DNA from 2 places in the Micromonospora sp. DT15 genome. Region 2 is predicted to be linked to the other one. Evidence: riboswitches for the same ligand, from Rfam matches in the RefSeq annotation. Region 2 holds a riboswitch; the other holds the start of a gene.
The links. Region 2 has a riboswitch for thiamine pyrophosphate ahead of thiE (thiamine phosphate synthase). Riboswitches for the same ligand answer to the same signal wherever they lie in the genome.
Positions count from the first base shown of each region.

Region 1: linked by a shared signal. The riboswitch ahead of ACLQ3F_RS28245 (ECF transporter S component) and the one ahead of thiE (thiamine phosphate synthase) in region 2 are both predicted to bind thiamine pyrophosphate.

Region 1 covers NZ_JBNCKJ010000015.1:83,933-98,847, reverse strand. Annotated here, with positions in the region: gene ACLQ3F_RS28300 (metal ABC transporter substrate-binding protein) at 1-895, shown strand, start outside; gene ACLQ3F_RS28295 (metal ABC transporter ATP-binding protein) at 892-1,653, shown strand; gene ACLQ3F_RS28290 (metal ABC transporter permease) at 1,657-2,523, shown strand; gene ACLQ3F_RS28285 (ArsR/SmtB family transcription factor) at 2,567-2,866, shown strand; gene ACLQ3F_RS28280 (Fur family transcriptional regulator) at 2,863-3,261, shown strand; gene ACLQ3F_RS28275 (hypothetical protein) at 3,339-3,947, shown strand; gene ACLQ3F_RS28270 (hypothetical protein) at 3,957-4,124, shown strand; gene ACLQ3F_RS28265 (acyl-CoA dehydrogenase family protein) at 4,219-6,216, opposite strand; gene ACLQ3F_RS28260 (DUF6328 family protein) at 6,303-6,806, opposite strand; gene ACLQ3F_RS28255 (sugar isomerase domain-containing protein) at 6,944-7,693, opposite strand; gene ACLQ3F_RS28250 (alpha/beta fold hydrolase) at 7,747-8,577, opposite strand; TPP riboswitch at 8,685-8,789, shown strand; gene ACLQ3F_RS28245 (ECF transporter S component) at 8,864-9,457, shown strand; gene ACLQ3F_RS28240 (ABC transporter ATP-binding protein) at 9,569-10,999, shown strand; gene ACLQ3F_RS28235 (energy-coupling factor transporter transmembrane component T family protein) at 10,996-11,796, shown strand; gene ACLQ3F_RS28230 (hypothetical protein) at 12,055-12,540, opposite strand; gene ACLQ3F_RS28225 (thiamine-binding protein) at 12,830-13,126, shown strand; gene gndA (NADP-dependent phosphogluconate dehydrogenase) at 13,316-14,758, shown strand.
Region 2 covers NZ_JBNCKJ010000005.1:213,841-228,755, forward strand. Annotated here, with positions in the region: gene ACLQ3F_RS13505 (ThuA domain-containing protein) at 1-5,178, opposite strand, end outside; TPP riboswitch at 5,492-5,601, shown strand; gene thiE (thiamine phosphate synthase) at 5,596-6,222, shown strand; gene thiO (glycine oxidase ThiO) at 6,216-7,382, shown strand; gene thiS (sulfur carrier protein ThiS) at 7,373-7,573, shown strand; gene ACLQ3F_RS13525 (thiazole synthase) at 7,570-8,349, shown strand; gene ACLQ3F_RS13530 (thiamine phosphate synthase) at 8,346-9,086, shown strand; gene thiD (bifunctional hydroxymethylpyrimidine kinase/phosphomethylpyrimidine kinase) at 9,083-9,868, shown strand; gene thiC (phosphomethylpyrimidine synthase ThiC) at 9,886-11,478, shown strand; gene ACLQ3F_RS13545 (hypothetical protein) at 11,695-14,730, opposite strand; gene ACLQ3F_RS13550 (cupin) at 14,807-14,915, opposite strand, start outside.

The DNA.
Region 1 (14,915 bases), on a different contig from region 2:
CGCCCTGGGCGCTGGAGCCGGCTGCTCCACCGGCGGTGCCGCCGGCGCCGACCCTCAGCGAGTCGACGTGGTGGCCGCGTTCTACCCCCTCCAGTTCCTGGCCGAACGGATCGGCGGCGACGCCGTCCGGGTCACCAACCTGGCCAAGCCCGGCGCCGAGCCGCACGACCTGGAGCTCAACCCGAGCCAGGTCGGAGAGGTCAGCGACGCGGAGCTGATCGTCTACCTCAAGGGGTTCCAGCCGGCCGTGGACGACGCCGTGGCCCAGAACGGCGGCGACCGGGCGTTCGACGTGACGAGCGTGCAACCGCTGTTGGACGCGTCCGCCGGCGGGCACGACCACGAGGGCGAAGAGGGGCACGCCGAGGAGAGCGGCGGCAAGGACCCGCACGTCTGGCTCGACCCGACCCGGCTGGCCGGCATCGGCGACCAGCTCGCCCAGCGGCTCGGCAAGGCCGACCCGGACCACGCCGCCGACTACACCGCCCGGGCGACTGCCCTGCGCGCCGACCTGACGACACTGGACGGCGAGTTCAAGCAGGGTCTGGCGACCTGCCAGCGGCGGGAGATCGTGACCAGCCACGCCGCGTTCGGGTACCTCGCCGACCGCTACCAGCTCGACCAGGTCGGCATCACCGGGCTGAGCCCGGACGTCGAGCCCTCGCCGCAGCGCCTCGCGCACGTGATCGAGGAGGCCAAGGAGCACCAGGCCACGACGATCTTCTTCGAGACCCTGGTCAGCCCGAAGGTGGCCGAGACCATCGCCGGTCAGGTCGGCGCGAAGACCGCCGTGCTCGACCCGATCGAAGGGCTCGCCGCCGGCAGCGACGGGGACTACCTTTCGGTGATGCGCACCAACCTGCGGACCCTGCAGACGGCCTTGAGCTGCTCGTGACCTCACCTGTCATCACCGTCGAGCACGGGGTGGTCGGCTACGACGGCCGCCCCGTGCTCCGGGACATCTCGCTCACCGTGACCGCCGGCGAGGTGGTCGCGATCCTCGGCGCCAACGGCTCGGGCAAGTCCACCCTGATCCGCGCTGTGCTCGGGCTGGTGCCGATCAGCGCCGGCTCGGTCACCCTCTTCGACCGGCCGTTGCGCCGGTTCCGGCAATGGGCACGCATCGGGTACGTCCCGCAGCGCCTGGGCGCCGGCGGCGGCGTACCGGCGACCGTCCGGGAGGTGGTGGCCTCCGGCCGGCTGGCCCGTCGGGGGGTGCTTCGTCCGCCGGGTCGAGCCGACCGGGCCGCCGTCGACGCGGCGCTGGGCGCGGTCGGGCTCGCCGACCGGGCCGGTGACCCGGTGTCCACGCTCTCCGGCGGCCAGCAGCAGCGCACCCTGATCGCCCGTGCCCTGGCCGGCCAGCCGGAGCTGCTGGTGCTCGACGAGCCCACCGCCGGGGTGGACGCGGCCAGCCAGGAGGCCTTCGCCGGCGCGCTGCGCGATTTCGTCGCCGACGGCGGAACGGTGCTGCTCGTCGCCCACGAGCTGGGCCCGCTGCGACCGGTGATCAGCCGGGCCGTCGTCGTCCATGAGGGTCGCATCGCCCACGACGGCGCGGTGCCCGACCCGGCCGGCCATCACGCGGAACCCGACCACGACCACGTGCACCCGCACTGCTACGACGAGCCCGCCGGGCTGTGGAGCAACTGACCCATGGAACTCTTCCAGTACCCCTACATGCAGCGCGCCCTGATCGGCGCGCTGGTGATCGGCCTGGCCGCGCCGGCGCTCGGCATCTACCTGGTGCAGCGCCGGCTGGCGTTGATCGGCGATGGTGTGGGGCACGTGGCGCTGACCGGCGTCGGCGCGGGGTTGCTGCTCAACCGCTCCCCGGTGCTGGTCGCGGTGATCGCCGCCACCATCGGCGCGATCGCCATCGAGATCGTCCGGGCCCGTGGGCGTACCTCCGGTGATCTGGCTCTGGCTCTGCTCTTCTACGGCGGCATCGCGGGTGGCGTACTCCTGGTCGGCCTCTCCGACGCGACCAGCGCGAACCTCAACGCCTACCTGTTCGGGTCGCTGACCACCATCTCGCCCGCCGACCTGACCACCATCGCGGTGCTCGGCGCGGCGATCCTGGTCACGATGATCGCGTTGCGGCCGGCGCTCTTCGCGGTCAGTCACGACGAGGAGTACGCCCGGGTCTCCGGTCTGCCGGTCCGCACGCTGAACCTGCTGATCGCGGTCGCCACAGCGGTCACCGTGACCATCGCCATGCGGGCCGTCGGCGTGCTGCTGATCAGCGCGCTGATGGTGGTGCCGGTTGCCACCGCCCAGCAGGTCACCCGGGGTTTCCGCAGCACGATGGCCGCCGCGATGGCGCTCGGGCTCTTCGCCGCCGGCTCGGGTGTCTGGGTGGCGGCCACGGCGGACACCGCGCCGGGCGCCTCGGTGGTGCTGGTGGCGATCGCCTCGTTCCTGGTGGTGGCCGTGGCCGGCGCTGTCTGGCGGGTCGTGCGCCGCCGGACGACGCCGACCGCCGTACCGACACCGGAACCTCACGAGGTCGTGCTGAGCTGAGCCTGGTCAGCGCGACGTCGGTGGTATTGGTTACCGTTGCAGGATGACCAGCGCGACGGGCTACGACGGGTTCGACGGGGCCAGCGAACTGCTCCGCGCCCTGTCCGCTCCCATTCGGCTGGCCATCGTCAGCGAGCTGGCCGACGGCGAGCGGTGCGTGCACGAGTTGGTGGAGAAGCTCGGCGCGGCGCAACCACTGGTCTCCCAGCACCTGCGGGTGTTGCGCGGAGCGGGCGTGGTGCGCGGCTCCCGCCGAGGCCGGGAGATCGCCTACAGCCTGGTCGACGAGCACGTCGCGCACATCGTGGCGGACGCGGTCAGCCACGCCGGGGAGGGATCATGAGCGAGAGCACCGCCGCGGTGCGCAACACCCGGCAGCGTTCGGCGGTGAGCGCGCTGCTGGGCGAGATGGAGGGCTTCCACAGCGCCCAGGACCTGCACGCGATGCTGCGGCAGCGCGGCGAGCGGGTCGGCCTGACCACCGTCTACCGCACCCTCCAGGGGCTCGCCGACGCCGGTGAGATCGACGTGATGCGTCCGCCGGGCGGCGAGCACCTCTACCGCCGGTGCAGCGAGGGGCACCACCACCACCTGGTCTGCCGGGTGTGCGGGCGTACGGTCGAGGTGGCCGGGCCGGCCGTGGAGAGCTGGGCCGACCGGGTCGCCGCGCAGCACGGCTACGCCGACGTCAGCCACACCCTGGAAATCTTCGGCACCTGCCCGACCTGCCCGCGCTGACCACCGGTCCGGTCGATCGCGATCCGGGCTCACTTCACGGGTGCCCCGCCAAGGCCGTTCGTGACACGCTGTCCGGCGTGAAGATCTATGCCGATCGGTTTCCGACAGCCGCCCGTCAGTTGCTCACCGACCTGCTCGTCGTCGCCTGGGTGTACGTGGCGATCCGCGGCGCGCTGTGGCTGCACGACCTGGTGCAGAAGCTCGCCGTACCCGGACAGAAGCTGGAGGGCGCGGGCAGCGGCCTCGCCGACAACCTCGCCGAAGCCGGCGGGAAGGTCGGCCGGGTGCCACTGGTCGGCGACGAGCTGACCGCTCCGTTCCGGCAGGCCGCCGACGCGGCCCGTGGGCTGGCCGACGCCGGCCGCGACCAGCAGCACCTGGTCGATCAGCTCGCCCTCGCCCTCGCCGTCGCGGTGCTGATCTTCCCGCTCGGCATCGTGCTCTTCGGTTGGTTGCCGCTACGGCTGCGCTGGATGCGCCGAGCCGGGTCGGCCGCGAAGCTGGCCGTCGGGCCGGCCGGCCGGGATCTGCTCGCCCTGCGCGCCCTGGCCACCCAGCCGCTGGGCCAACTGACCCGGATCGGCCCGGACGTCGCTGAGGCGTGGCGGCGCGGCGACGACGCGACAGTCGACGCCCTGGCCGCTCTGGAGCTGCGCCAACTCGGTCTACGCAGCCGGGGCCGCTAAAGTCGTCGGGTGTTCTACTTCCTCGTCGTCATCGCCGTCCTGCTGCTCGGCTACGCCGCTGTCCTGGTCTCCTTCCTGCGCCGGGGCAAGAAGATTCCACCTGCGGCGTACCTGGCCCTGGCCGGGCTCAACGGTCTGATCCTGGCGGGGGTGCTGGCCTGGGCGGTAGCCCGCTGACCGAAGCCGCCGACCCGCACCGCGGCCAACCCCTGCCGACCCGCACCGCGGCCAACCCCTGCCGACCCGCACCCCGGCCGACCCGCGGCGGGGTTTACGGCTTCGGCGGGATGCGGCGGCGGACATCCTCGGAGGTGGACGGGCCGGGCGACCAGCGGGCCACCCAGGGCAGCTCCTCGGACGGGGTGAGCACGCCCTCCTCCAGGCTCGCGTAGCGGCCGGCGAGGATGCGCTTCGCGGCAGCGGTGTCGACCGAGTCGGTGTTGTCCCAGAGGGCGGCGAACAGGGCGTCCACCCGCACCCGCGCCTGCCGGCAGAACAGGTCGGCCAGCTCGACGTTCTCCGGGCGGCTGTCCCGTTCGGCGGAGGCCCGGACGCAGACCGCGGACATCGCGAACAACTCGGCCCCAATGTCCACCACCCGGCCGAGGAACGCCTGCTTACGCTCCATCTTTCCCTGCCAGCGGGACATCGCGTAGAACGTCGACCGAGCCAGCTTGCGCGACGAACGCTCCACCTGGCGCAGGTGCGCGGCGAGCGGACCGAACTCGGCGTACGCCGAAGGGCTCTGCCCTCGACCGACGGCGAGCGTGGGCAGCCACTTCGCGTAGAAGGCGCCCGCTCGTGCGCCGGCTCGGGCCTTGCGGCCCAGCCCTGCGTCCGGGTCGATGATGTCGCCGGCCACCGACAGGTGGGCGTCGACCGCCTCCCGCGCGATCAGCAGGTGCATGATCTCGGTGGAGCCCTCGAAGATCCGGTTGATTCGCAGGTCGCGCAGCATCTGCTCGACGGCGGCCGGGCGTTCGCCGCGGGCGGCCAGTGAGTCGGCCGTCTCGTAGCCGCGCCCACCTCGGATCTGGATCAGCTCGTCGGCGATCTTCCAGGCCATCTCGCTGGCGTACAGCTTGACGAGTGCCGCCTCGATCCGGATGTCGTTGCGGTCGTCGTCGGCGAGCAGGCAGCAGAGGTCGAGCATCGTCTCCATGCCGTACGTGGTGGCGGCGATGAAGGAGAGTTTCTGCGCGACCGCCTCGTGCTCGCCCACCGGCCGTCCCCATTGGACCCGGTCGGCGGCCCACCCTCGGGCCACGTTCAACGCCCACTTGCCGGCGCCCACGCACATGGCCGGCAGTGAGAGCCGGCCGGTGTTCAGAGTGGTCAGGGCGATCTTCAGCCCCTTGCCCTCGCCGCCGATGACATTCTCGGCGGGGACGATCACGTCGTGGAACCGGGTCAGGCTGTTCTCCAGGCCGCGCAGGCCGATGAACTCGTTGCGCCGCTCGACGGTGATGCCGGGGCTGTCGCCGTCCACCACGAACGCGGTGATGCCGCCCCGACGTCCCTGCGTGGCCGGCACCCGGGCCATCACCACCAGCAGGGTGGCCACGATGCCGTTGGTGGCCCAGAGCTTCACCCCGTTGAGCCGGTAACCGGTGCCGTCCTCGGTCGGCTCCGCGATGGTGGCCAGCCGGGCCGGGTCGGAGCCGACGTCCGGCTCGGTGAGCAGGAACGCGGACACCTCACCGGCGGCGAGCCGGGGCAGGAAGCGTTGCTTCTGCTCGGGGGTGCCGAACATCTTCAGCGGCTGCGGCACCCCGATCGACTGGTGCGCCGAGAGCAGCGCGCCGATGGCCGGGCTGACCGAGCCGGCCAGCATGAGCGCTCGGCAGTAGTGCAGGTTACTCAGCCCGAGCCCGCCGTACTTCCGGTCGATCTTCATGCCGAACGCGCCGAGGTCGGCCAGGCCGTGGAACACCGAGTCGGGTATGGACGCGTCCCGCTCGATGGCCTCACCATCCACCTCGGAGGTCAGGAAGGCGCGGAACCGACCAAGGAACTCCTCCGCGCGAGCCACGTCGTCCGGGTCGGATCGGGGCCACGGGTCGATCAGGTCGAGCCGGAACCGGCCGAGGAACAGCTCCTTGCCGAAGCTGGGCCGGTCCCAGGTGGATTCGCGGGCGGCCTCGGCGACCTGCCGGGCTTCCTTCTCGGTGACCTGCCCGGCTTCGGCGGGCAGCGGCGCGGCGGCACCGGCCGTGGTTTCGGAGTCGGGGCCGTCCGGTGTCGGTCGGCCGTTCTGCGTCGTGGTCACGGCTGCCCCCTCGAAGCTCGGTGCGGCTACCGTCACGCTACCCCCGGTTGTTACCCAGGGGTAGCGCTGCGTGTAGATCGACGCGGTCAGTCGCCGGCAGTCGCGTCCGGGTCGTCGTCATCGTCGTCGATGTCGTCCTCACCCCAGCTGCGCCGGGCGAACGGCAGCACCATCCAGAAGGCGAGGAACCACAGCCCGGTCAGGGCGCTGAGCAGGAAGGCGATCGGCCGGTCCAGCACGAAGTCGGTAATCAGCAGCACCGCGCTGACCATGGCGATCAGCATGAAGGCGAGGCCGCCGGTCGCCATCCGGTGCGCGAAACGGACCAGCTCCGGTTTACGCCCCTGCCGGAACAGCGCCCGGTGGAACGCCACCGGCGAGATGATCATCGCGGTGGCGGCGGCCGCCGCGAGCAACGCCACGATGTAGACGTCGCGCTGGAACTCAGTGGTCTCGTTGAACCCGTTACTGAACGGCAGGGTGAGCAGGAAGGCGAAGAGGATCTGCACGCCGGTCTGGGCGACCCGCAACTCCTGCAGCAGGTCGGCGAAGTTGCGCTGCCAGCGCTGCTTCTCGGTCTCCTTGGACACGCGCTACCTCCGGTGAGACGCTACTGCCGGCGGTCCCGCCCGCCGGCAGCAACGCCAATGCCCCACCCGGCCGAGCGCGAAACAGGTTCACGACACCTGCCGTTCATCTCGGCGACGCACGTCGGCCGCCGGCGGCCTCAGGACCCGCGTCGGATCCGGCCCGCGTACCGCGCTTCCAACTCGTTGTTGTGCGCGTCGCCGTCCGGGATGTTCGCCGACAGGTAGACCGGGGGCCGCTCCCCCGCCGCCAGCAACCGCGCCACCACCTCCACTGTCACCTGCTGCGCCAGCAGCGCCGCGGTGATCGAGGAGACCGCGCCGACCGCGCCACCACCGGGCAGGGGCAGCGTCGCGTCGCCGTACGGCGCGCCGTTGTCGAGCACCACGTCGGCGAGGTCGCTCAGCTTGCGCCCGGACGGGTGCCGGGAGGCCATTTGGCCGGAGTGCCGCGCCGAGGTGATCGCCACCAGCCCGTGACCGTGCTCCTTCACCAGCGTGGCGAACTCCACCATCGCGCCGTTGACGCCCGAGTTCGAGGCGAGCACGAAGACATCGGTGGGGCGCACCGGGGCCAGCTCGTAGAGGCGGTGCGCGACGGCCGGGTCCCGTTCCAGCAGCGGGCCCAGCCGGTCGGCCGGTTCGCCGCCGAGCAGCACCAGGTCGCGTAGCGCGATCCGGTTGGTCGGCACCAGACCACCCGCCCGTCCGGCGATCTCCATGGCGAGGGCCTCCGAGTGCCCGGTGCCGAACGCGTGCACCACGCCGTCGGTTCGGACGGCCTCGGCGATCAGGTCGGCGGCCCGCCCCACCGCCTCCCGCTGACTGGCGGCCACCCGGCCGATCGTCTCGGTCACCACGGCCAGGTAGTCCTCGGCGCTCACCGTCATACGTCCTCCGTCGTTCGATTGCGGGCCAGCAGCCCGTTGGTGTCCACTGCTGCTCAGGCCGTCCCGCCGGCTCGGGCCAGGATCGCCTCGGCGAGCGGGGCCGGTGCCGCGTCCGGGATCCAGTGACTCACCCCGGGCAGCTGCACGAAGCGGTAGTCGCCGGTGACGTTCTCCGCGCACGCCTCGGCGGCGGTCCGGCCGATGGCGACGTCCCGGTCACTCCAGACGTACGTGGTGGGCACCGCGACCGGGCCGACGCCGGCCAGGTCGGCGCGGGACATCGCCCGGTACCAGTTCAGCGCGGCCGTCAGCGCACCCGGCTCACGCATCGGGTCGGCGTACCGGTTCACCCGGGAGGTGTCGCCCACCCCGCCGAGCATCTTGCGCAGCGCGGTGGCGTGCCACGCCAGCAGGACCTTCTCCGCTTTTTCGGGCTTGCGGAACAGGGCGATGTACGACGAGCGGGCCTTCTGTTGGGCGTCGTTGCTCAGGGCGTACGCCATGGCCGCCGGATGCGGTACGGACACGGCGGTCAGCGTGTGGACCCGCTCGGGGTGCCGGGCGGCAACCGCCCAGGCCACGATCGCGCCCCAGTCGTGGCCGACCAGGTGCACGGCGTCCAGCCCGAGCGCGTCGAGCACCGCCGCGACGTCGGTGACGAGTTCGGGGATCCGGTAGTCGGCCACCACCGTGGGCCGGGCACCGGGTGAGTAACCGCGCTGGTCCAGCGCGTACGTGCGCAGCCCGCCCGCGTGCAGCGCCGGCACCACGTCGTCCCACTCGCCGCTGTGCTGGGGGAAACCGTGCAGCAGCAGGACGGGTACGCCGTCCGTCGGACCGCCGACGGTCACCTCGAACGTGAAGCCTCGCGCGTCAACCCGCATGATCGGAAGCGTACCCAGCCGGCGGTCGGCCGCTCGCTCCCGCAGGTCAGGCGGATGCCCTGCTGGGCCCGCGCCCCTGGTCGGTGTTAGCGTCAGCGAGACAACTTCATATCCGACAGGGGAGCGCACAGCGCTGAGAGTGCGGGCACGCCCGCAGACCCTCGAACCTGATCTGGGTAATGCCAGCGCAGGGAGTTCGGTCGACCTCCAGCCGCGCCGCAGTCCGGTGCCACCGGACGCGGCGTGCGTCTTCTCCTGGTTCGCACTCACGAACTGGGAGCAACACATGACATCCACCACTGACACACACCGTTGGCGCACCATCGACATCGTGGTCGCCTCGGTGATCGCGGTCGCCTTCGGCGTCATCTTCTGGGCCTGGGGCCTGGTCTGGAGCGCCACCGAGGGCGCGTTCGCCTTCTTCCCGCCGGCGCAGACGCTGCTCTACGGCGTCTGGCTGATGCCGGCGGTGATCGGTGGGCTGGTCATCCGCAAGCCCGGCGCCGCGCTCTACTGCGAGACCGTGGCCGCGGTCCTGTCCGCGCTGCTGGGCAGCCAGTGGGCCGGCACTGTCATTCCGCAGGGCATCGTGCAGGGCATCGGCGCCGAGCTGGCCTTCGCCGCCTTCCGGTACCGGTCGTTCCGCCTGCCGACCGCGGTGTTCGCGGGCGCGCTGACCGGCCTCAGCGCCGCGCTGTTCGACTTCTTCGTCTGGAACGTCGACTACGCGCTGACTGACTACCGCATCCCGTACGCGCTGCTCACCATCGTCAGCGCCACAGTGATCGCCGGCCTGGGCGGTTGGCTGCTGACGAACGCCCTGGCCAACACCGGCGTCCTGGACCGCTTCCCGGCAGGCCGAAACCGAGCCCTGATCTAACCCCCACCCAACGGCGTTGATCAAGAGGTTTGCGTCAACAGAAGCCCATTTCCTGACGCAAATCTCTTGATCAACAAGGGTAGGCGAGGTGGGTGGGAGGGGGTGGGTTTGGTGGGCGGGGTACTGCTGCGGGGGTTCGGGTGGCGGCACGCTGGGCGGCGGGCCTGGGCTCTGCGCGGGGTTGATCTGCGGGTTGAGGCTGGGGAGCGGGTTTTGCTTCTTGGGCCGTCCGGGGCTGGCAAGAGCACACTGCTCAGCGCCCTGGCGGGGCTGCTCCCGGAGGACTCCGGCGAGCAGGAGGGCACCGTCGAGATCGACGGGCTCGACCCCCGCAAGGGGCGGGAACGGGTCGGCATCGTCTTCCAGGACCCGGAGACCCAACTGGTGATGGCGCGCTGCGGCGACGACGTCGCGTTCGGGCTGGAGAACCGAGGAGTGCCGGCCGACGAGATCTGGCCCCGGGTGGACGAGGCCCTGCACCGGGTCGGCTTCCCGTACTCCCGGGACCGCCACACCGCCGCGCTCTCCGGCGGCGAGCAGCAACGCCTCGCCCTGGCCGGCGCGCTGGCCCTACGCCCCGCCCTGCTGCTGCTCGACGAGCCGACGGCCAACCTCGACCCGGCCGGGGCCGAGCTGGTCCGGCACGCGGTGGCCGGCGCACTGGACGCCGACACCACGCTGATCCTGGTCGAGCACCGGGTCGCCGAGGCACTGCCGCTTGTCGACCGGGTGGTCGTCCTGGAACCGGGTGGCGGCGTCCGCGCGGACGGCCCGCCCGGGGCGGTCTTCGCCGCCCACGGCGCCGCCCTGGCCGCCGAGGGGGTCTGGGTGCCCGGTCACCCCATCGCGCCCCGACCGGCGACCGCCAGCCCCGGGGAGCTGTTGCTCACCGCCGACCAGCTCGGCCTGCCGCCCCGGCTGGGCCCCACCGACCTGGCGGTACGCGCCGGTGAAGCACTCGCCGTACGCGGACCGAACGGTGCCGGCAAGTCCACCCTGGCGTTGCTGCTCGGCGGTCTGCTCAGGCCGGGCAGCGGGCAGGTCACCGCGACGGCCGAGTTGGCCGGCGCGGACCACCGCGCTCCCCCACACCGGTGGCGGGCACCCGCGCTGGCCCGACGCATCGGGTCGGTCTTCCAGGACCCGGAGCACCAGTTCGTCACCAGCACCGTCTTCGACGAGCTGGCGCTGGGCCCGCGCCGCACCGGTCAACCCGAAGCAGCCGTCAAGGAGACCGTGGCCGGGCTGCTGGAACGGCTACGGCTGGCCCGACTCGCCGCCGCCAACCCGTACACCCTCTCCGGTGGCGAGGCGCGGCGGCTGAGCGTGGCGACCGCCCTCGCCACCGCGCCACGCCTGCTGATCTGCGACGAACCCACCTTCGGTCAGGACCGGCGGACCTGGAGGGAGCTGGTCGACCTCTTCGCCGACCTGCGCGACGCCGGGCACGCCGTGGTCACCGTCACCCACGACGCGGACTTCGTCACCGCGCTCGCCGACCGCACCGTCACCCTGCACCGGACCCCGGACGACCAGCGATGATCAGCATCGAGCCGGTCGCCGCGCCGGACGCGCCGTTGGCCCGCCGCAACCCGGTGGCGAAGGTCGCCGCCGCACTGGTCTTCTCGTTCACCCTGCTGGCGACCCTGGACCCGGTGGCCCCGGCAATCGCCATCGCCCTCGAACTGGCCGTCCTGCCGCTGTTCGGCATCCGCTACCGGGTGCTGGCCCGGCGGGCCTGGCCACTGCTGCTCAGTGCCGCCGGCATCCTGGTCACCCTGGTGCTGTTCGCCGCCGACCGGTCCGGCCGGGTCCTGCTGGACGTGGGACCGGTGCTGGTGAGCACCGGCGTCCTGCTCACCGCGCTCGGCCTGGTGCTGCGGGTGTTCGCGGTGGCCCTGCCCGGTGTGATCGTCTTCGCGACCACCGACCCCACCGACCTGGCCGACGCGTTGATCCAGAACGCGAAGGCGCCGGCCCGGTTCGCCATCGGTGCGCTGGCCGCGTTCCGGCTGGTGCCGCTGCTCGGTCAGGAGTGGCAGATGATCAGCATGGCTCGACGCGCCCGGGGCGTCGACGCGGGACGCAATCCGGTGGCGAAGCTGCGACTCTTCGCCTCCACCGCGTTCGCGCTGCTGGTCGGGGCCATCCGCCGAGGCACCCGGCTGGCGGTGGCGATGGACGCGCGCGGCTTCGACGCCGGCACACCCCGTACCGTCGCCCGCCACCAGCACTTCACCCGCGCCGACGTCCTCCTCGTCGCCGGAGCTGCCGTACTCGCCGCAGCCGCCCTGACCACGAGCGTCATCCTGGGCACCTTCCGCCCCCTCATCAGCTGACCCCGCGCCCGCGCCCCGCCCGCTGCCCGCCGCCGCCCGCCGCCGCCGCCGGCAAGATCCGCACAACATCAGGGATGTAGTGGCTTCGCTGGCGAAGGAGGCCACTACATCCCTGATGTTGTTGTCACCACCCGGCGCACACGCGCCACCCCCGTCGATCTTGCGAATTCTGTCGTCGATTCATTCATGTATGCCAGTTATGTGAGCGCAGAAAGTGCAAGATCGCGGGGTGGGTCGGGGTGGGGTGGGGTGGCTTGGTCAGCTGCGGCGGAAGGCGTAGCGGCGGGCCTGGCCGGCCTGCTGGCTGCGGCCGCCGCCGGAGCGGTTGCCGCCGCCCTGTGGTGGCCCTGCCGTCGGTGCCTTCGGTCGGCCGGTCGGCTTCGGTAGATCACCCACCGAAGGCGCATCGACAACCGCTGGCACATCGACCGCTGCCGGCACGGCCACCTCGTCCGGGACCGCCACCTCGCCCGGGGCGGAGGCTGGCAGCGCCGGCTCCACCAGTGCCGCAGGCAACGCCGACTCAGCCCGCAGCGCCGGCTCCACCAGTACTGCGGGCAGTGCCAGATCTGCCCGCGGCGCAGGCTCCACCAGTGCCGCCGGCAGCGCCGGCAGGGGCGGTTCGACCGCGAGGTCGAGGGCCGGGAGCGTGGTTGGCAGCGGGCCGTGGCCGGCCGCCGGGTCGACGCCGAGGGGCGTCGCTTTCGGGGTACGGGTCTTCTTCGGGTTACGCCTGGCAGGCATCCGGGCCTCCTTCAATGCCGACCGGCACGGCCGGTCCCGCGCTGCGGCGGTCGGTCGGATCGGCTGGTGACCGCCGTTGCGCGGCGGTCGAGCGGGGAAGGGACTGCTCACCGGGCCAGGCAGGGCCATCGCCACTGAACGGCGGGGAGGGAATGCGGGACGCCCGGGAGCGCACGGACCGCGACGCGGGACGGCGGGCCGGCTCGGAATTGGGGCGTCAGTTACGCATGTTCGTACCGTAGCCACCGCCCGACCGACGCGCATCCGTTTTTACTGGCACGATCGGCAGATGCTGATCGCGTTCTCGATCACCCCGCTCGGCGGTGACGACTCTGTGGGTGACCTGGTCGCCGAGGCGGTGCGGGTGGTCCGTGCGTCCGGCCTGCCCAACCGGACCGATGCCATGTTCACCACCGTCGAGGGCGAGTGGGACGAGGTGATGGCGGTGGTGAAGCAGGCGGTCGACGTGGTCGCCGCGCGGGCGCCCCGGGTGAGTGTGGTGCTCAAGGCCGATGTCCGACCCGGGGTCACCGACGCGCTGACCGGGAAGATCGCCCGAATCGAAGCCCGTCTCGCCGAAGGCTGACGCGCGCGGCGCGGAATGACGACACGTTTCCCTGCGCAGGGCTCGCCGACCGGCGCCGAGGGCCCGAGCCGCCAGGGGCAACGTCCGCATCACGTGCAGTAACGGGACGTCGGTCACTGGTCCGTATCGGCTCACATCACGGTAAGTTCCCAAGCGCTGATAGTGGTGTGACGAGAGGTGGCGGCACGAATGGCTGATCAGGCGAGGGCACAAATCGGTGTGACCGGGCTGGCGGTGATGGGTCGCAACGTGGCCCGCAACCTGGCCCGCAACGGCTTCACGGTGGCAGTGCACAACCGCTCGCCGGAGCGCACCCGCAGCCTGGTCGCCGAGCACGGCGACGAGGGCACGTTCCTGCCCGGCGAGACGATGGCCGATTTCGTGGCGTCACTGGAACGACCCCGCGCGGTCATCGTGATGGTGAAGGCCGGCGCGCCCACCGACGCGGTGATCGACGAGTTGGTGCCGCTGCTCGACGAGGGCGACATCATCGTCGACTGTGGCAACGCCCACTTCGCCGACACCCGCCGCCGCGAGGAGGCGCTGCGGGCGCAGGGGCTGCACTTCAGCGGCACCGGCGTCTCCGGCGGCGAGGAGGGCGCGCTGCGCGGGCCGAGCATCATGCCGGGCGGCTCCGCCGAGTCGTACGCGAAGCTCGGGCCGATGTTCGAGAAGATCGCCGCCCAGGTGGACGGCGTGCCGTGCTGCATGCACGTCGGGCCGGACGGCGCCGGGCACTTCGTCAAGATGGTGCACAACGGCATCGAGTACGCCGACATGCAGCTCATCGCCGAGGCGTACGACCTGCTCCGGGCCGGCCTGGACGCGACGCCCGCCGAGATCGCGGAGATCTTCCGGGAGTGGAACAACGGCGAGCTTGAGTCGTTCCTCATCGAGATCACCGCCGACGTGCTCGCGCACACCGACGCGGCGACCGGCCGGTCGTTCGTGGACATCGTGCAGGACCGGGCCGAGCAGAAGGGCACCGGTCGGTGGACCGTGCAGAGCGCCCTGGACCTGGGCATCCCGATCACCGGGATCGCCGAGGCAACCTTCGCGCGTTCGCTGTCCGGGCACGTCGACCAGCGCGAGGCGGCCCGCCGGGCGTTCCCCGACGCGGGTGAGAAGTGGCAGGTGACCGACCGGGAGACGTTCGTCGAGGACGTCCGCCGGGCGCTGCTCGCCTCCAAGATCGTCGCGTACGCGCAGGGCTTCGACCACATCCGCGCGGGCAGCCAGGAATACAACTGGGACATCGACCTTGGCGGCACCGCGACGATCTGGCGGGGCGGCTGCATCATCCGGGCCCGCTTCCTCAACCGGATCCGTGAGGCGTACGACGAGCAGCCCGACCTGCCGACGCTGCTGGTGGCGCCGTACTTCGCCGAGGCGGTCAGCGCCGGCGTGCCGAGCTGGCGGCGGGTGGTGGCCGACGCGACCCGGGCCGGTGTGCCGACGCCCGCGTTCTCGTCGTCGCTGGCGTACTTCGACGCGTTGCGCGCGGAGCGGCTGCCCGCAGCGCTGATCCAGGGTCTGCGGGACAACTTCGGCGCGCACACCTACCAGCGGGTGGACCGCGAGGGCTCGTTCCACACCACCTGGGCCGCCGACCGCACCGAGTCGCCGGCGTAGCCGGCGCGGAGCCCGGTTCGCAGCGCCCCGCGCCCTGCGCCCTGCGCCCTGCGCCCTGCTAGATCGTGCTTGATCCAGGATGTAGTGGCCTCCCTCTCCGTGGAGGCCACTACATCCATGTTCAAGCGCGATCTAGGGAGACGGCAGGTGCGAACCG
Region 2 (14,915 bases):
GACGTTGCCCGCCTTGTCCGCCGAGCGGAACAGCAGCTCGTGCTGCCCGTCGCCGGTCACCTCGATCGGCGTCGAGTACGGCGCCCACGCGCCACCGTCAAGCGACCACTCCACCGTCTTGACACCGGAACCGGCGTCGGTGGCGGCCAGCACGACCGGGATGGTCCCGTTGTGCCAACCGGCGTCGTTCGCCGGAGCGAACGTCGCCGAGGTCACCGGCGCGGTGGCGTCGATCTTGACCGAGACGGTCTTGGTCGCCTCCACGTTGCCGGCCTTGTCCGTCGAGCGGAACCGGAGCTCGTGCTCGCCGTCCCCGCTGACCGCCACCGGAGCGGTGTACGCCGTCCAGGTGGTGGACCCGTCCAGCTGGTACTCCGTGCTGCCGAGCCCGCTACCGCCGGCCTCGTCGGCACCGGTGAGCGTGATCGTCACCGGCCCGGTGTACCACCCGTCGGTCGGGGTGCCGGAAACCGCCGCAGTGGTCACCGGTGCCGTCTCGTCGGCCACCTCCGTGCTGAGCCGGAAGTAGTCGAACGAGGCGGTCTTCGACGCCGTCTGGTTGGCGCCGAGGGTGAACAGCCCGACCTTCGGGGTTGCCCCGACCGCGCTGTTGGTCAGCGCCTCCAACGCGGTCCAGGTCGTGCCGTCGGCCGAGTACGACGCGGTGAACGTGTCGCCCGTGCGGGCCAGCCGCAGGTGCCACACCGCCGAGGTCAGGTTGCCCGCCTCGGGCTGCGGGTTCTGGACCGCCCCGGCGATCTCGCTGCGGAACTCGATCCGCCGCGTCACCGCCTGGCCGGCCTGGTTGTCCGCGATGAAGTCGAGCTTCAGGTAGTTGTCGTCGTCGGCCTGCACGAGCAGACCGGCCTGCTGGTACTGCTCGTTCAGCAGACTGCCGTCGACCTTCGTCTCCAGGGTCCAGTCGCCTGACGGCGCGGTCTGGAGGATGAAGTTCTTCGGCCCGGTGTTGTCGGTGCCGTAGATGTCACCGTTGGGCACGTCGATGCGCAACGAGCCATCGGTGACCCGGTAACCGTTCGGGTCCTCCCGAAGGATCGCGTCCCACCGGCACTTGTCGAGCGTGCTGCCGGTGAACTCGTCCGACGGGTCGACCGGCCCGGCCGGGGCGTCCGGCGTCACCTGGAACGAGTCGAAGGCCGCGTCGACAACAGGTGCCTCAGTGCCACCGTTGAGCGCGAAGACCCCGATCCGCGGGTTGGTGATGCCGGCGAGCGCCGCCGAACGGCCCACCGGGGTGAACGTCTGACCGTCGCCCGAGGCGGACGCGGTCAGGTTCGTCCCGTCGCTGGTGATCCGCAGGTACACGGTGTCACCGGCAGGTGCGTTGGTGGCGTCGGCGGCCTCGTTGCGAGGAGTCGCCGCCGTCTCCCGGATGAACTCCACCCGACGACTGCCGTTGTACAGCAGGTCCACCTTGGCGTAGTTGTCGTCGTCGCCGTACACCAGCAGACCTGCCTGCTGGTAGTTGGCCGTCACCGGCAGGGTGACCTTGGTGGTCATCTCCCACGCGCCGGTCGGGGCCGCCTGGAGCACCAGGTTCGTGGCGTCGTTGCGAGCGCCGTAGAGGTCACCAACGCCAGTGGGCAGCCGGAGCGCGCCGCCACTGAGCGAGTAGAGCTGGTTCTCCCGGATCACGCTGGTCCAGCGGGCCTTGTCGAGGCTGTTGCCGTTGAAGTCGTCCGAACGCGCCCCGAAGCAGGACGTGTCCGGAGCGTCGACCCGCACCGGCACCGTGGCGTACGACTTGGCGCCCTTGCTGTCGGTCACCGTGAGGGTGGCCGTGAAGGTGCCCGCGGTGGTGTAGGTGTGGCTGGCGTCCACTGTGGTCGCCGTGCCTCCGTCACCGAAGTCCCAGGCGTACGTCAGCGGGGTGTCGCCCTCGGCGTCGGTGGCCGTGCCGTCGAAGGCGACGGTGACCGGTGCGGTGCCGGTGCCCGGGGTGGCGGTGGCGCTGACCACCGGCGGCCCGTTCTCGGTGACACCGCGGCCGACGAAGTCCATCCAGTTGACGTTGAACAGCGAACCACTTCCGCCGCTCGGATCGCGCGCCAGGAAGTACAGCGAGCCGCTCGCGGCACCGGTGACCGGCGCGCTCACGTCCGTGTACGTCTGCCACGCCCCGGTCGACGGTACGACGGCCGTGGCGACCACCGGTCCGTCGACAGCACCGGCGCGCACCTCGATCCGACCGCCAGCGGCGGCGGAGGCGGCGCGGAACCGGATCTCGGTGATGTTGGTCAGGTTCGCCGGGGCGACCGACCACCAGTCACCGTCCTCGATGAAGGCGATACTCTGGCCGCCACCGGCGGTGTCGGCGCCGGCCTCGCGCTGCACGCCGGGGTCTCCACCACCGGTGCTCACCGGGGCGCGCCCGGTGGCGGTGAAGTACTCGGCCTGCTTCTGCTTCGGCTGGAGGACCTCGATCTGCCGGCCGGTCAGGGCACCGGAGCCACCGGCACCACCCTCGTCGGTGTAGGTGGCCTCGAAGACCGCGAAGACGTTCGCCTCGGCGCCGTGCCCGGAGGCGAGCGACGTCTGGACGGTGCCGGTGCAGCCGGTGTGCTGCTCCAGCGGGTGGGCGTGCTCGTCGTGACCGAGCAGCACCTGCAGCCCGACCCGGGCGCAGTCGATCTCCCCGTCCTCGGGGTCGGTCACCTTGATGGTGTACCGGACCTGGTCACCCCAGTTGAAGAACCCGCCGTCCGGCGGGAACTCGATGGTGACCGTCGGCGCGGTGTTGCCGACCGTCACCGGCACGTTCGCTACCGCGGTCCGACCCTTGGGGTTGGTGACGGTGAGCTGGGCGGTGTAGTTGCCCGCCGTGGCGTACGTGTGGGTCGGGTTGGCCTCGGTCGAGGTCTGCCCGTCGCCGAACGTCCAGGCGTAGGTGAGCGTGCCACCGTCCGGGTCCCGGGAGCCGGCGCTGGAGAACGTGACGGCCAACGGCGCCGGACCCGAGGTCGGGTTGGCGGACGCCGCCGCGATGGGCGCACGGTCACCGGCGGTGTAGTCGATCCGGTAGACGCCGGAGTTGTCGTTGTTGCCACCGAAGCCGCTGCCCCACTCGATCAGGTACAGCGCGCCGTCCGGGCCGAACTCGAAGTCCATCGGCCGGATCATGCTCATGCCGGTGAGCAACTGGTTGATGTCCACCAACGACTTGCCGTCGGGGGTCACCTGCATGGTGTACATCTTGTTCTGGTTCCACTCACCGAGCAGAGCCTTGCCGTCGTAGTACGCCGGCCACTTGCGGTTCGAGTTCAGGTCGGCGTCGTAACGGTAGACCGGGCCACCCATCGGGGCGCCGCCGCCGCCGATCTCCGGGTAGCGCGCGTCACCGGCGTACCCGTAGTCGACGGTCGCCGGGACCACCGGCGGGAGGTTGGTCAGGCCGGTGTTGTTCGGCGAGTTGTTGACCGGTGCGGCACAGTCGAACTTCGGGCCACTCGGACCGGACGGGAACGTGTAGTCGTTGTACGCCTCGTTCGTGCCCGTGCAGTACGGCCAGCCGTAGTTGCCCGGGGTGACGATGTTCCACTCGACCAGACCGCGGGGGCCACGGTTCGGGTTGTCGGTGTTGGCGTCCGGCCCGTAGTCGCCGACGTACAGCGTGTTGGTCTTCGGGTCGGTGCCGATCCGGAACGGGTTGCGGAAGCCCATCGCGTAGATCTCGGGACGGGTCTTCTCGGTGCCCGCCGCGAAGAGGTTGCCGGCCGGGACCGTGTAGGTGCCGTCGTCCTCCGGGTGGATCCGGATCACCTTGCCGCGCAGGTCGTTGGTGTTCGCGGAGGTGCGCTGCGCGTCGTAGTCCTGGCGGCCCGCCCGCTCGTCGAGCGGCGAGTATGAGTTCGACTCGAACGGGTTGGTGTTGTCACCGGTGGCCAGGTAGAGGTTGCCGTCGCCGTCGAAGGTCATGCTGCCGCCGGCGTGGCAGCAGGTGTTGCGCTGGGTGTCGACCCGGAGCACCTGCTTCTCGCTGGCCAGGCTGATGGTGTCGCCGGTGACCGTGAAGCGGGACAGCAGGTTGCGGGTGACCCCGTCGTTCGGGGCGTAGTACAGGTACACCCAGTTGTTCGTGGCGAAGTCCGGGTCGAGCCGGATGCCGATGAGACCGTCCTCGTTGCCGGTGAAGACGTCCAGGTCGACGGCGGTGACGGTGTTGCCGGTGTCCGGCTTCACAATCTGCACGCGACCGTCACGCTCGATGTAGAAGACCCGCCCGTCGGGGGCGATGTCCAGCTCCATCGGGTTGCTGGTGTTGCTGTCCAGCGTGACCTTCTCGAAGTTCGAGGTCTTCGAGGCGCCACAGTCGGCGTTCTCGACGCCGGCCGCGGTGCGGATGCCGCCGAGCAGGTGGGACAGGAACTCGGGCTCGGCGTACGACTCCCGGGTGTGGCCCAAACCGGTGTACCAGGAGCGGCCACCGTCGTAGTCCTGACACCAGGCGACCGGGTGGTCCGCACCCATCGCGCCGGCGCCCGGGGTGTAGCTCTTCTCGTCCAGGCTGGCCAGCACGTGCACGTCCGGCCGGGGGTTGCTCTGGTAGTTGTACCACTCGTCGAACCGGGACCACCGGTCCGGCAACCCGGCCGTGGACGGGTGGGCGTGGTCCTCCACCTTGACGGTGGCCGTCTGGTTCTGCGGGTGGTTGGCGAAGTACGCGCCGACCAGGTCGCCGTACCAGGCCCAGCTGTACTCGGTGTCCGACGCGGCGTGGATGCCGACGTAGCCGCCGCCGGCCTTCACGTAGCGCTCGAACGCCGCCTGCTGGTCGGCGTTGAGCACGTCACCGGTGGTGGAGAGCCAGATCACCGCCTTGTACTTCGCCAGGTTGGCGTCGTTGAATGCCGCGCCGTCCTCGGAGTTGTCCACTGTGAATCCGTTGGCGGCGCCGAGCTGCTGGATGGCGGCGACGCCGGTGGGGATCGAGTCGTGCCGGAAGCCGGCGGTCTTGGAGAAGATCAGGACGGAGAAGGGATCGGCCGCTGCCTTTGGCGCCTTCGGCGCCACCTGGCTGACCGGGGCTGCGGCTTTCGCATCCCGTGGGGGAACCTGGGCGGCCGCCTGCGCGGGCGCGCCGAACAGGGTGGTCGAGGCCATGGCCAGGGAGATCAGGGTTGCGGTGATTGGTACGCGGGCACGACGAGAACGGGACACGCCGCCTCCTGTGTCGTAGTGACAGAGCTCGCGGGAGTCGGCTCGCCGAAGGCCGTCCCTGATGGAGCCGGTGGTCACACCGTGCCAGGGTGCCCCCACCGACATTTTGTCGAATCGCTGAACAAATTAATTCGGCTGGCTCGATGTCGGGCAAGATGCAGACGGGTAACGGTTCTGCAACGGGGGGCGACATTCCGAACAGGACCGTATGAAGTGCCCCATTGGATCTAGCTCGTTTTCACGCCGCCGGCCCGGCCGGCCACCGCCCACCCCGCGCCTTGGCAGGCCGGCGGATCTGTCGTACGGTGACACGCAAGTAACCCACGGGAGCCCGGTGTACCGGGCTGAGAGGGGGGCTGACAGCCCCCGACCGTCGAACCTGATCCGGATAATGCCGGCGCAGGGAGGAGCGTTGCCGTGCCGTCCCTGGGGCGATTGCATCTCATCACCGACACCCGACCCGGTCGTGACCCACTCGCCGTGGTCCGCGCCGCCCTCACCGTGGCCCACGCCGACCTGGTGGTGCAGGTCCGGGTCGAGGATTCCGCCACCGACCGCGAGGCGTACGACCTGACCGGGCGGGTGTTGGCGCTCTGCGCGCCGTACCGGGCGACCTGCCTGGTCAACGACCGGTTGCACGTGGCGCTGGCGCTCGGCGCGGCAGGTGGGCACGTCGGCGCCGACGACCTGCCGGTCGCCGCCGCCCGCCGGGTGCTCGGCCCCACCGGTGTGCTGGGCGCAACCGCTCGCGCGCCGGGCCCGGCGGCCGAGGCCGTCGCGGCGGGCGCCAGTTACCTGGGCGTCGGTCCGTGTCACACCACCAGCACCAAGACCGGCCTGCCGGACCCCATCGGGCCCGCCGGAGTACGCGCCGTCGTCGACGCCGTCGACGTTCCGGTCATCGCGATCGGCGGAGTGACCGCGGCCCGGGTGCCGGCGCTGCGGGCCGCCGGGGCGTACGGGGTGGCGGTGGTCGGCGCCGTCTCCTCCGCCGCCGATCCGGCACGGGCAACCGCCGAGCTGATCGAGGCTCTGACGTGCTGACCGGCCGGTCCCCGTCACCGCTGTCGAGCGACCGGGTCCGGCCGGACGTGGCAGTGGTGGGGGCGGGGCCGATCGGGCTGGCCATCGCCTGGCGTTGCGCCGCTCGCGGGCTGCGGGTGGTGGTGCACGATCCGGCACCCGGCTCGGGGGCGTCGGCGGTGGCCGCCGGCATGCTCTCTCCGGTCGCCGAGGCGTACTTCGGTGAGCGGCAGCTGACCGGGTTGCTTTTGGCATCCGCTGCCCGCTGGCCAGCGTTCGCCGCCGAGTTGACCGAGGCGACCGGGATCGAGATCGGCTACCGGACCGAGGGCACCCTGATGGTCGGGCTCACCGGCGACGACCTCGCCGAGGCGCGCCGGCTGTGGGCGTACCAGCAGGGGTTGGGCCTGCCCGTGACGCCGCTGCGCCCCAGCGAACTGCGCGACAGCGAACCGGCGCTCGCCCCACGGGTGCGCGGCGGTGCGCTCGCGCCCACCGACCATCAGGTCGACCCCCGGCTGCTGGTGCCGGCGCTGCGCACGGCCGCGCAGCGGGCCGGCGCGGTGCTCGTGCCGCAGCCGGTCCGGGGGTTGTCCGATGTGCACGCATCGGTCACCGTTGTCGCCGCCGGCTGCGGGGCCACAGCGCTCACCGGCCTGCCCGTGCGGCCGGTGAAAGGTCAGATCCTCCGGCTCCGCGCGCCCGACGGCGTCGCGCCGGGCTTCCGGCACGTGATCCGGGGGTACGCCGACGGCGAGCACGTCTACCTGGTGCCCCGCGCCGACGGTGAGGTGGTGCTCGGCGCGACGGTCGAGGAGCGCTCGGACACCACTGTCACCGCCGGTGCTGTGCAACGGCTGCTGCGCGCCGGGGTCGACCTGCTGCCCGAGCTGGCCGAGTACGACCTGGTCGAGGCGGTCGCCGGGCTGCGCCCGGGCACCCCGGACAACGCGCCGATCCTCGGGCCGCTGCCCGACCGACCGGACGTCCTGGTCGCCACCGGGCACCACCGGCACGGCATCGTGCTCACCCCGATCACCGCCGACCTGATCGCCGACCTGGTGCTGGGTGGCGTACCCGACCCGCTGCTCGCGCCCTTCCGCGCCGACCGCTTCGGCGGTGCCACGGTGGCCGCGTCGGGCCGACCTGAACCGCGTGTGGAGGGGGACCTGTGGAGTTGACAGTGAACGGGGCCGGGCGCAGCGTCGCCGCGGGCGCGTCAGTGGCGGACCTGGTCCGCGACGTCGTGGCGCACCCACGTGGGGTGGCGGTCGCGGTCAACGGCGAGGTGGTGCCCCGGACCGGCTGGCCGGCCCGGGCACTGCGCGACGGTGACCGGGTCGAGGTGCTCACCGCGGCGCAGGGCGGGTGAGCGGCGTGCCGTTCGAGCTGGGTGGGGAGACCTTCACCTCACGGCTGATCCTCGGCACCGGCGGTGCAGCGAACCTGTACGTCCTGGAGCAGGCGATCCGGGCGTCCGGCACCGAGCTGGTCACAGTGGCGCTGCGCCGGGTGGGCACGGCACCGGGCTCGACGGGTGGGCTGTTGGAGCTGCTGGACCGGTGCGGCGTACGCCTGCTGCCGAACACCGCCGGCTGCCACACCGCGACCGAGGCGGTGAAGGTGGCCCGGTTGGCCCGGGACGCGTTCGACACCGACTGGGTCAAGCTGGAGGTGATCGGCGACGAGCGGACGCTCCTGCCCGACGGGGTGGAGCTGCTCCGCGCCGCCGAGGAGTTGGTAGCCGACGGTTTCACAGTGCTGCCGTACACGAGCGACGACCCGGTGCTCGCCCGCCGCCTCGCCGACGTGGGCTGTGCCGCGGTGATGCCGGCCGGCTCCCCGATCGGCTCGGGGCTCGGCATCGGCAACCCGCACCACATTCGACTCATCCGGCAGGGTGTGGACGTGCCGGTGATCCTCGACGCCGGCATCGGCACCGCGTCCGACGCGGCGCTGGCGATGGAGCTGGGCTGTGACGGGGTGCTGCTGGCGAGCGCTGTCACCCGGGCGGCCGACCCGGTGGCGATGGCCACCGCGATGCGGTACGCCGTCGAGGCGGGCCGACTGGCGGCCCAGGCCGGCCGGATCGAGCGCCGCTTCCACGCGCTCGCCTCCACCCCCGACGAGGGAAGACCCGAGCTGTGACACCGCCGTCCGGGGTTGTCCTGTTGACCGACCGGCGCGTCGCGCGGGAAGGGCTCGACCGGGTCGTGGCGGGAGCCGTGGCCGGGGGAGTGCGCTGGGTGGTGCTGCGGGAGAAGGACCTGCCCCGCGCCGAACGCGCCGCCCTCGCCGCCGACCTGCGCGCGATCCTCGCCGACGTCGGCGGAACCCTCATCGTGGCCGGCCCCGACCCGCTCGGCGGCGACGCCGTGCACCTGCCCGCCGCCGGCCCGTACCCGCCGCCAGCCCACCCGCTGGTGGGCCGCTCCTGCCACGACCGCAGCGAGCTGGACCGCTTGACCACCGAGCACTACGCGACCATCTCCCCGGTCCACCCCACCAGGACAAAACCGGGTTACGGCCCACCCCTGGGCACCGACGGCCTACGCAAGCTGGTCGAGGCCAGCCCGGTACCCGTGCTGGCCCTCGGCGGAATCGAAACCCCAGAACAGGTGACCGCCTGCGTCCAATCAGGAGCCACCGGAGTAGCAGTACTAGGGGCCCTCATGCGAGCAGAGAACGCCACCGAAACAGCCGCCACCCTCACCAGGGCTTTTCAAGAGGCGGTCACCCCTGAGCTCTCACCACCCGAAGCGGGGTCACCCAGGTCTCCACGACGGGGGCTGCGGCCGACAGTGCCCACGCAGGGATCAAGCCTGACCGCCCGGAGTGGGCACTGTCGGCCGCAGCCCCAAACCGCAACTAAAGAGGGCAAATGACCCCGCGAACACTACTGACTATCGCCGGCTCGGACTCCGGCGGCGGCGCCGGCATCCAGGCCGACCTCAAGGTCTTCGCCGCGCTGGGCGCGTACGGCACCAGCGTCCTCACGGCGGTCACCGCGCAGAACACCCGGGGTGTCGACGCGGTGCTGCCGCTGCCCCCGCGCACCGTCACCGAGCAGTTGGACAGCGTGCTCACCGATTTCACCGTCTGCGCCGTGAAGACGGGGATGCTCGGCACCCCGGCGATCGCCGACGTGGTGGCCGAGGCCGCCCGGGACAACCGGCTGCCCCACCTCGTCGTCGACCCGGTGCTCGTCGCCACGAGCGGTCACCGGCTCGGCGTGGTGGGTGCGGTGGAGCGGCTGCTGCCGTACGCCACCGTGGCGACCCCGAACTGCGCGGAGGCTGCGGCGATCACCGGACGCCCGGTGGACGACGTGGCCGCGATGGTCGTGGCCGCCGAGGCCCTGGTGGCCGGCGGCCCGGAGTACGTGGTGGTCACCGGAGGTGACCTGGACGGGGGCGAGGCGGTCGACGTGCTGCACGGCGGCGGCGTCACCACCGTGTTGCGCGCACCCCGGGTGACCACCCGGCACACCCACGGCACCGGGTGCTCGTTCTCGGCGGCGATCGCGGTGCGGCTCGGTCTGGGCGATCCGGTGCCGGCCGCCGTGGGGGCCGCCAAGGAGTACGTGCTCCGTGCGCTGACCGGCGCGCGGGGCTGGGAGCTGGGCGCGGGGCGCGGGCCGCTGAACCACTTCGGCTGGTCCGCTTGATCACCAGGGAGGCTGTCATGCACGCACGAGGCAAGGTGTACGTCGAGGGTTCACGGCCGGATGTCCGGGTGCCGTTCGCGGAGGTGGGGCTGACCGGTGACCTGCCGCCGGTGCGGCTCTACGACACGTCCGGCCCGGGGTCGGACCCGGAGGTGGGGCTGCCCGCACTGCGGGGCCCGTGGATCGCCGAGCGGGGTGACGTGGCGCCCGTACGGGGTGCGGGTACCCCGCTGGCCGGGGTGGGCAATCGCCGGCCCACCCAGTTGGCGTACGCGCGGGCCGGTGTGGTGACGCCGGAGATGGAGTTCGTGGCGATCCGGGAGAACGTCGAACCGGAACTCGTGCGGGCCGAGATCGCCGCCGGCCGGGCGGTGCTCCCGCTCAACGTCAACCACCCGGAGTGCGAACCGGCGATCATCGGTAAGGCGTTCCTGGTCAAGGTGAACGCCAACATCGGCACCTCGGCGGTCAGCTCGTCGGTCGCGGAGGAGGTGGAGAAACTGACCTGGGCCACCCGCTGGGGCGCGGACACCGTGATGGACCTGTCCACGGGTAAGCGGATCCACGAGACCCGGGAGGCGATCGTACGGAACTCGCCGGTGCCGATCGGGACGGTGCCGATCTACCAGGCGTTGGAGAAGGTCGGCGGCGACCCGGTGAAGTTGAGCTGGGAGGTGTTCCGGGAGACCGTGATCGAACAGGCCGAGCAGGGCGTGGACTACATGACTGTGCACGCCGGGGTGCTCCTGCCGTACGTGCCGCTGGCCGTGGACCGGGTGACCGGGATCGTGTCCCGAGGCGGTTCGATCATGGCGGCGTGGTGCCTGGCGCACCACGAGGAGAACTTCCTCTACACCAACTTCGAGGAGCTGTGCGCGCTGCTCGCGCGCTACGACGTGACGTTCTCCCTCGGCGACGGGCTGCGCCCCGGGTCGATCGCTGACGCCAACGACGAGGCACAGTTCGCCGAGCTACGCACCCTCGGTGAGCTGACGAAGATCGCCTGGGCGTACGACGTCCAGGTGATGATCGAGGGCCCCGGTCACGTACCGATGCACAAGATCAAGGAGAACGTGGACCTTCAGCAGGAGTGGTGCCACGAGGCGCCCTTCTACACGCTCGGTCCGCTGACCACCGACATCGCGCCCGCGTACGACCACATCACCTCGGCGATCGGCGCCGCGATGATCGGCATGTTCGGCACCGCGATGCTCTGCTACGTCACGCCGAAGGAGCACCTCGGCCTGCCGGACCGCGACGACGTGAAGGCGGGCGTGATCGCGTACAAGATCGCGGCACACGCGGCGGACCTGGCCAAGGGGCACCCGGGCGCGCAGGCCTGGGACGACGCCCTGTCGAAGGCGCGGTTCGAGTTCCGCTGGGAGGATCAGTTCAACCTCTCGCTGGATCCGGAGACCGCGCGCTCGTACCACGACGCGACCCTGCCGGCGGAGCCGGCGAAGACCGCACACTTCTGCTCGATGTGTGGCCCGAAGTTCTGCTCCATGAAGATCACCCAAGAGCTCAAGGAGTACGCGGCGCGCGGCATGAAGGACAAGTCGGAGGAGTTCGTCTCCGGCGGGAGCCGGGTCTACCTGCCGCTCGCTTGATCTGCCCGTTGCCGGGCCGTCCTGCGGGGCGCGCGGAGTCGCCCTGCCCGGTCCGGCGCGGGTGCCGTCGCTTGATCGACTCGGGTTCACGGATGTCGGGGCGTCCCGGTGAGTGGGTTGGCCCGGTATCAATGAACCCGAGTCGATCAAGCGGTTGGGCGGTGGATCTGAGCGCCGCGTGACGCAGGTCGGTTGCGGCAGATCGGTCGGGGTGGGTCAGTCGCGGTGGTGTCGACCGGTGGAGCGCAGTGATCGGCGGTCGTTCTCTTGCGCGGGCTCGTTGTCCGTCACCGGCTTGCTCAGACCGGCCACCCAGTCGACGAACTCCTCGTCCTGGGTCGCCAGCGGCTCCGCCTCGTCCGACGTCTTGGGGCTCTCCTCGGCGGCGCGGGACCGGTTGCGGCGGAACAGCCCGCCGAGCCGCCCGCGTCGGGAGGGCTGCTCTGCCACCTTCGGCGCCGTCGACGCTGCGGACGCGCCGTCGGCAGGTGCCGGATCGGCGGTGTCGGCGGGGGCGCTCGCGGCGTTCGCGGGCGCACCGGTCAGGCCCGGACGTTCGGCCGGAGCGGTCGTCTCGCTGGCCTCGGTGGGCGCCGTGGGTGCCGGCGAACTGTCCGGCGATCCTGCCGACCTGCCCCGCCGGGAGGTGTCGAATGCGTTCCAGGTGCCGGCCCGGCTCAGGTCCGGCAACGGTGCCCGATGCCGGGGCCTCGGCGTCGGCCCGGTCGGCGCGTCAGCACTGCTCGATCCCTCCGATGCCGTTGCCCCCGGCTCGGATGCCTGCGGTGGCACCGTCCACGTCGAGGTGACCGGCCAGGCCGACGGCGCGGGCGTCCACCGCCCCGTGTCCGGGTCGTCGGCGGCGGTGGCCGCGAACAACCCGGCGGTGGGAACGTCCTCGGCGGCGGACCGCGCGCTGTCGGTGCCACGAGCCCCGGCGATCGCGGAATCGCTGGTCGCGTCGGCCGCTGCTGCCTTGCTGTCCGTGCCGGCTTTCGGGACGCGCGGTGTGGCTTTCGCGCCAACCTGGCCGGCAGTGGTGGTCGGTGCTGGTGTCGCCCCGGTCCCGGTGGGCGGGGTCTGTGTGGCGTCGGTCGGCGTGCTGGGGGACTCCGGGTTGGCCGGCACCTGCGTCGCGCCGGTTTCGGCGGTCGTGGACGCGGCCGGTGCTCGCTTCGAGCCGGTGCCGGAGGTGGCAGGTGCTCGCTTCGCGCCGGTAGCGGTGGTCCGGGCTGCGGCCGTGCCGGAGGCAGCCGCTGAGGCGACCTCGGAGGTCGAACTCGACACCTCACCAGGGCTTTCCTGGCGGAGCGCCGGAGTGTCGGTGGCCGTGCTGTCGGCGGACCTGCCCGGCCGGGTGCCCTTCGTGGCGCGGCCGGTGGTCGTCGCGTCGGTGGTCGTCCCGCTTGCGGTAGTCGCGCGAGCGGTCGTCTTGCTTGCGGTCGTCTCGCTTGTGGTCGTCGCGTCGGCGGTCGTCTCGCTGGGTGTTGCCGAACCGGCAGAGGACGTGTCGTCGGCCACGTCGGAGGCGGTGGCGTCCGGGTTGGCTTTCGACTTGCGGCTGCGTCGCGGCTTGATCGTCGGCGGCGCCTCGGGCGTGCCGTGGTCGAGCGTGCCAGCGGTGCTCGGGGTTGGCCCCGTGCCCGTCGATGCCGTGGCGTCGGGACCGGAAGCCTCAGTGCCCGGCGATGCCGTGCTGGTCGCCTCGGTGCCGCTGCCCGCGCTGGTCGGGCTGGAACCAGGTGCGCCCGTGGCGCTCGACGTGTCGGCGGACTTGCGGGTGGTGCGCCCACCGGTCGGCCTGCCACTGGTCGCCGTGCTGCCGCTCGGGTCCGTCGCCGTGCTGCCGCTCGGGTCCGTCGCTGTGCTGCCGGTCGGCTCGTCGACAGCCCGGCCGCCCGCCGGGGTCGCGGCGTCGGCGCGGCCGGCCGTCGTGCCGGTCGCGGTGGCGTCGGTGACGATGCTGACGTCCGCGCCGGCCGAGGGCTCGGTAGTGGCCAGGACATCATCCTGACGCGGCGGCGTCTGCCCAGCGGCGGTGAACTCACCGGTCGGCGCGGTCAGCCAGGCCGCGGGCTGAGCCGGTGCGGCGGGAGTAGCAGTGGCGGGAGCCGGACCGTGCTGTCCGCTCGCTGTGGTCGCCGGCCAGTCCCAGTGGGCCGGGACGGTGCGTACGGCATCGGAATCGCCCGCCGCCCACGGACCCGCAACGACGCCGGCGGGCTTCGTGCGGGTGGCCAGCTCCGTGTCGGTGCCCCCGGCGCTGTCCGTGTCGTTCGGCGCGCTGTCTCCGCCGTTCGCCGCGCTGTCAGTGTCGTTCGACGCGCTGGTCAGCGCCGGGCCGGTGGACAGCGGGCGCAGGATGGCGGTGGGCTCGATCGCCTGCGGATCGGTGGTACGGGTGCCCATCGGCCAGCGCAGCAGCGCGGCGGCGGCCGCGCCGAGCGCTCCGGCGAGGATCGCGATCAACGAGCCGTAGTAGGGGGCGGTCTGGTAGCGGTCCACCGCGTCGCCGGGACCGGCGGTCAGGTAGGCGAACGCCACCAGCACCGGACCGGCCACCCCGGTGGCTCCGCTGACCAGTGGAGCCTGACCCCGCGAGCGAGCCAGCCCGGCGGTCGCCGCGCCGGCCAGCAGCGCCACGATGGGCAGCAGGAGCATCGCCAGTCGCTGTGCGGCGGCGTCGTCGAGCCAACTCGGCTCCAGTACGCCGAGCCGGACGGTCGGCAGTGGGCCGGCCGTGCCGAGCGACGGTAGGACGGAGATCAGCGCCAGCAGCCAGACCGTGCCGGCCACGGCCGCCATGTTCCACCCCAGCTCGGGCCGGAACAGGACGGCGATCGCCGCGCCCGCCCCGATCACCGCACCGACCATGGCGCAGATGCCCACCGCCCAGACCGGGTCAACGGAGATCAGCTCCGCAGCGCGGGCGGGCTGCATGCAGAGCGGAGCGATGACTGTGGCACCGAGCGCTGCCGCGCCACCGACCGCCAACTGCCGGCCGGTGCTGGCCGCCGGAGCGTCACGGCGAGCGAGGCGTCCGGTCAGGACGGCGCCGGCGACGGCTGCGTTGGCGGCGAACCAGCCCACCCAGACCAACTGGGCCGGCCACTGGTTGACAGTCGTACCGGTGAATGCGCCGGTCAGGCGGACGATGCCGAAACCGTACGCGACGCCGAGCTGGCCGGCTCCGGCCAGCACGCTCACCCCGAGCGCCGTGAGCAGCAGTCTGCCCCAGGTCCGAAAGGCCATGTCCGGCACGTTACGCACCCGGTACACCCGATAGCCAACGGCGCGCCGCGCGGCACGCCGGTGGCCATCGGCGGGTCTACTTGAGTTCGACCAGCCGAGCCAGGTAAGTCGTATCCCCGACATTGGTCAGCATGTGCACCGCGCCCGGGTCCCGGTAGACGACTCCACCGGTGGGCTCGTCGGCG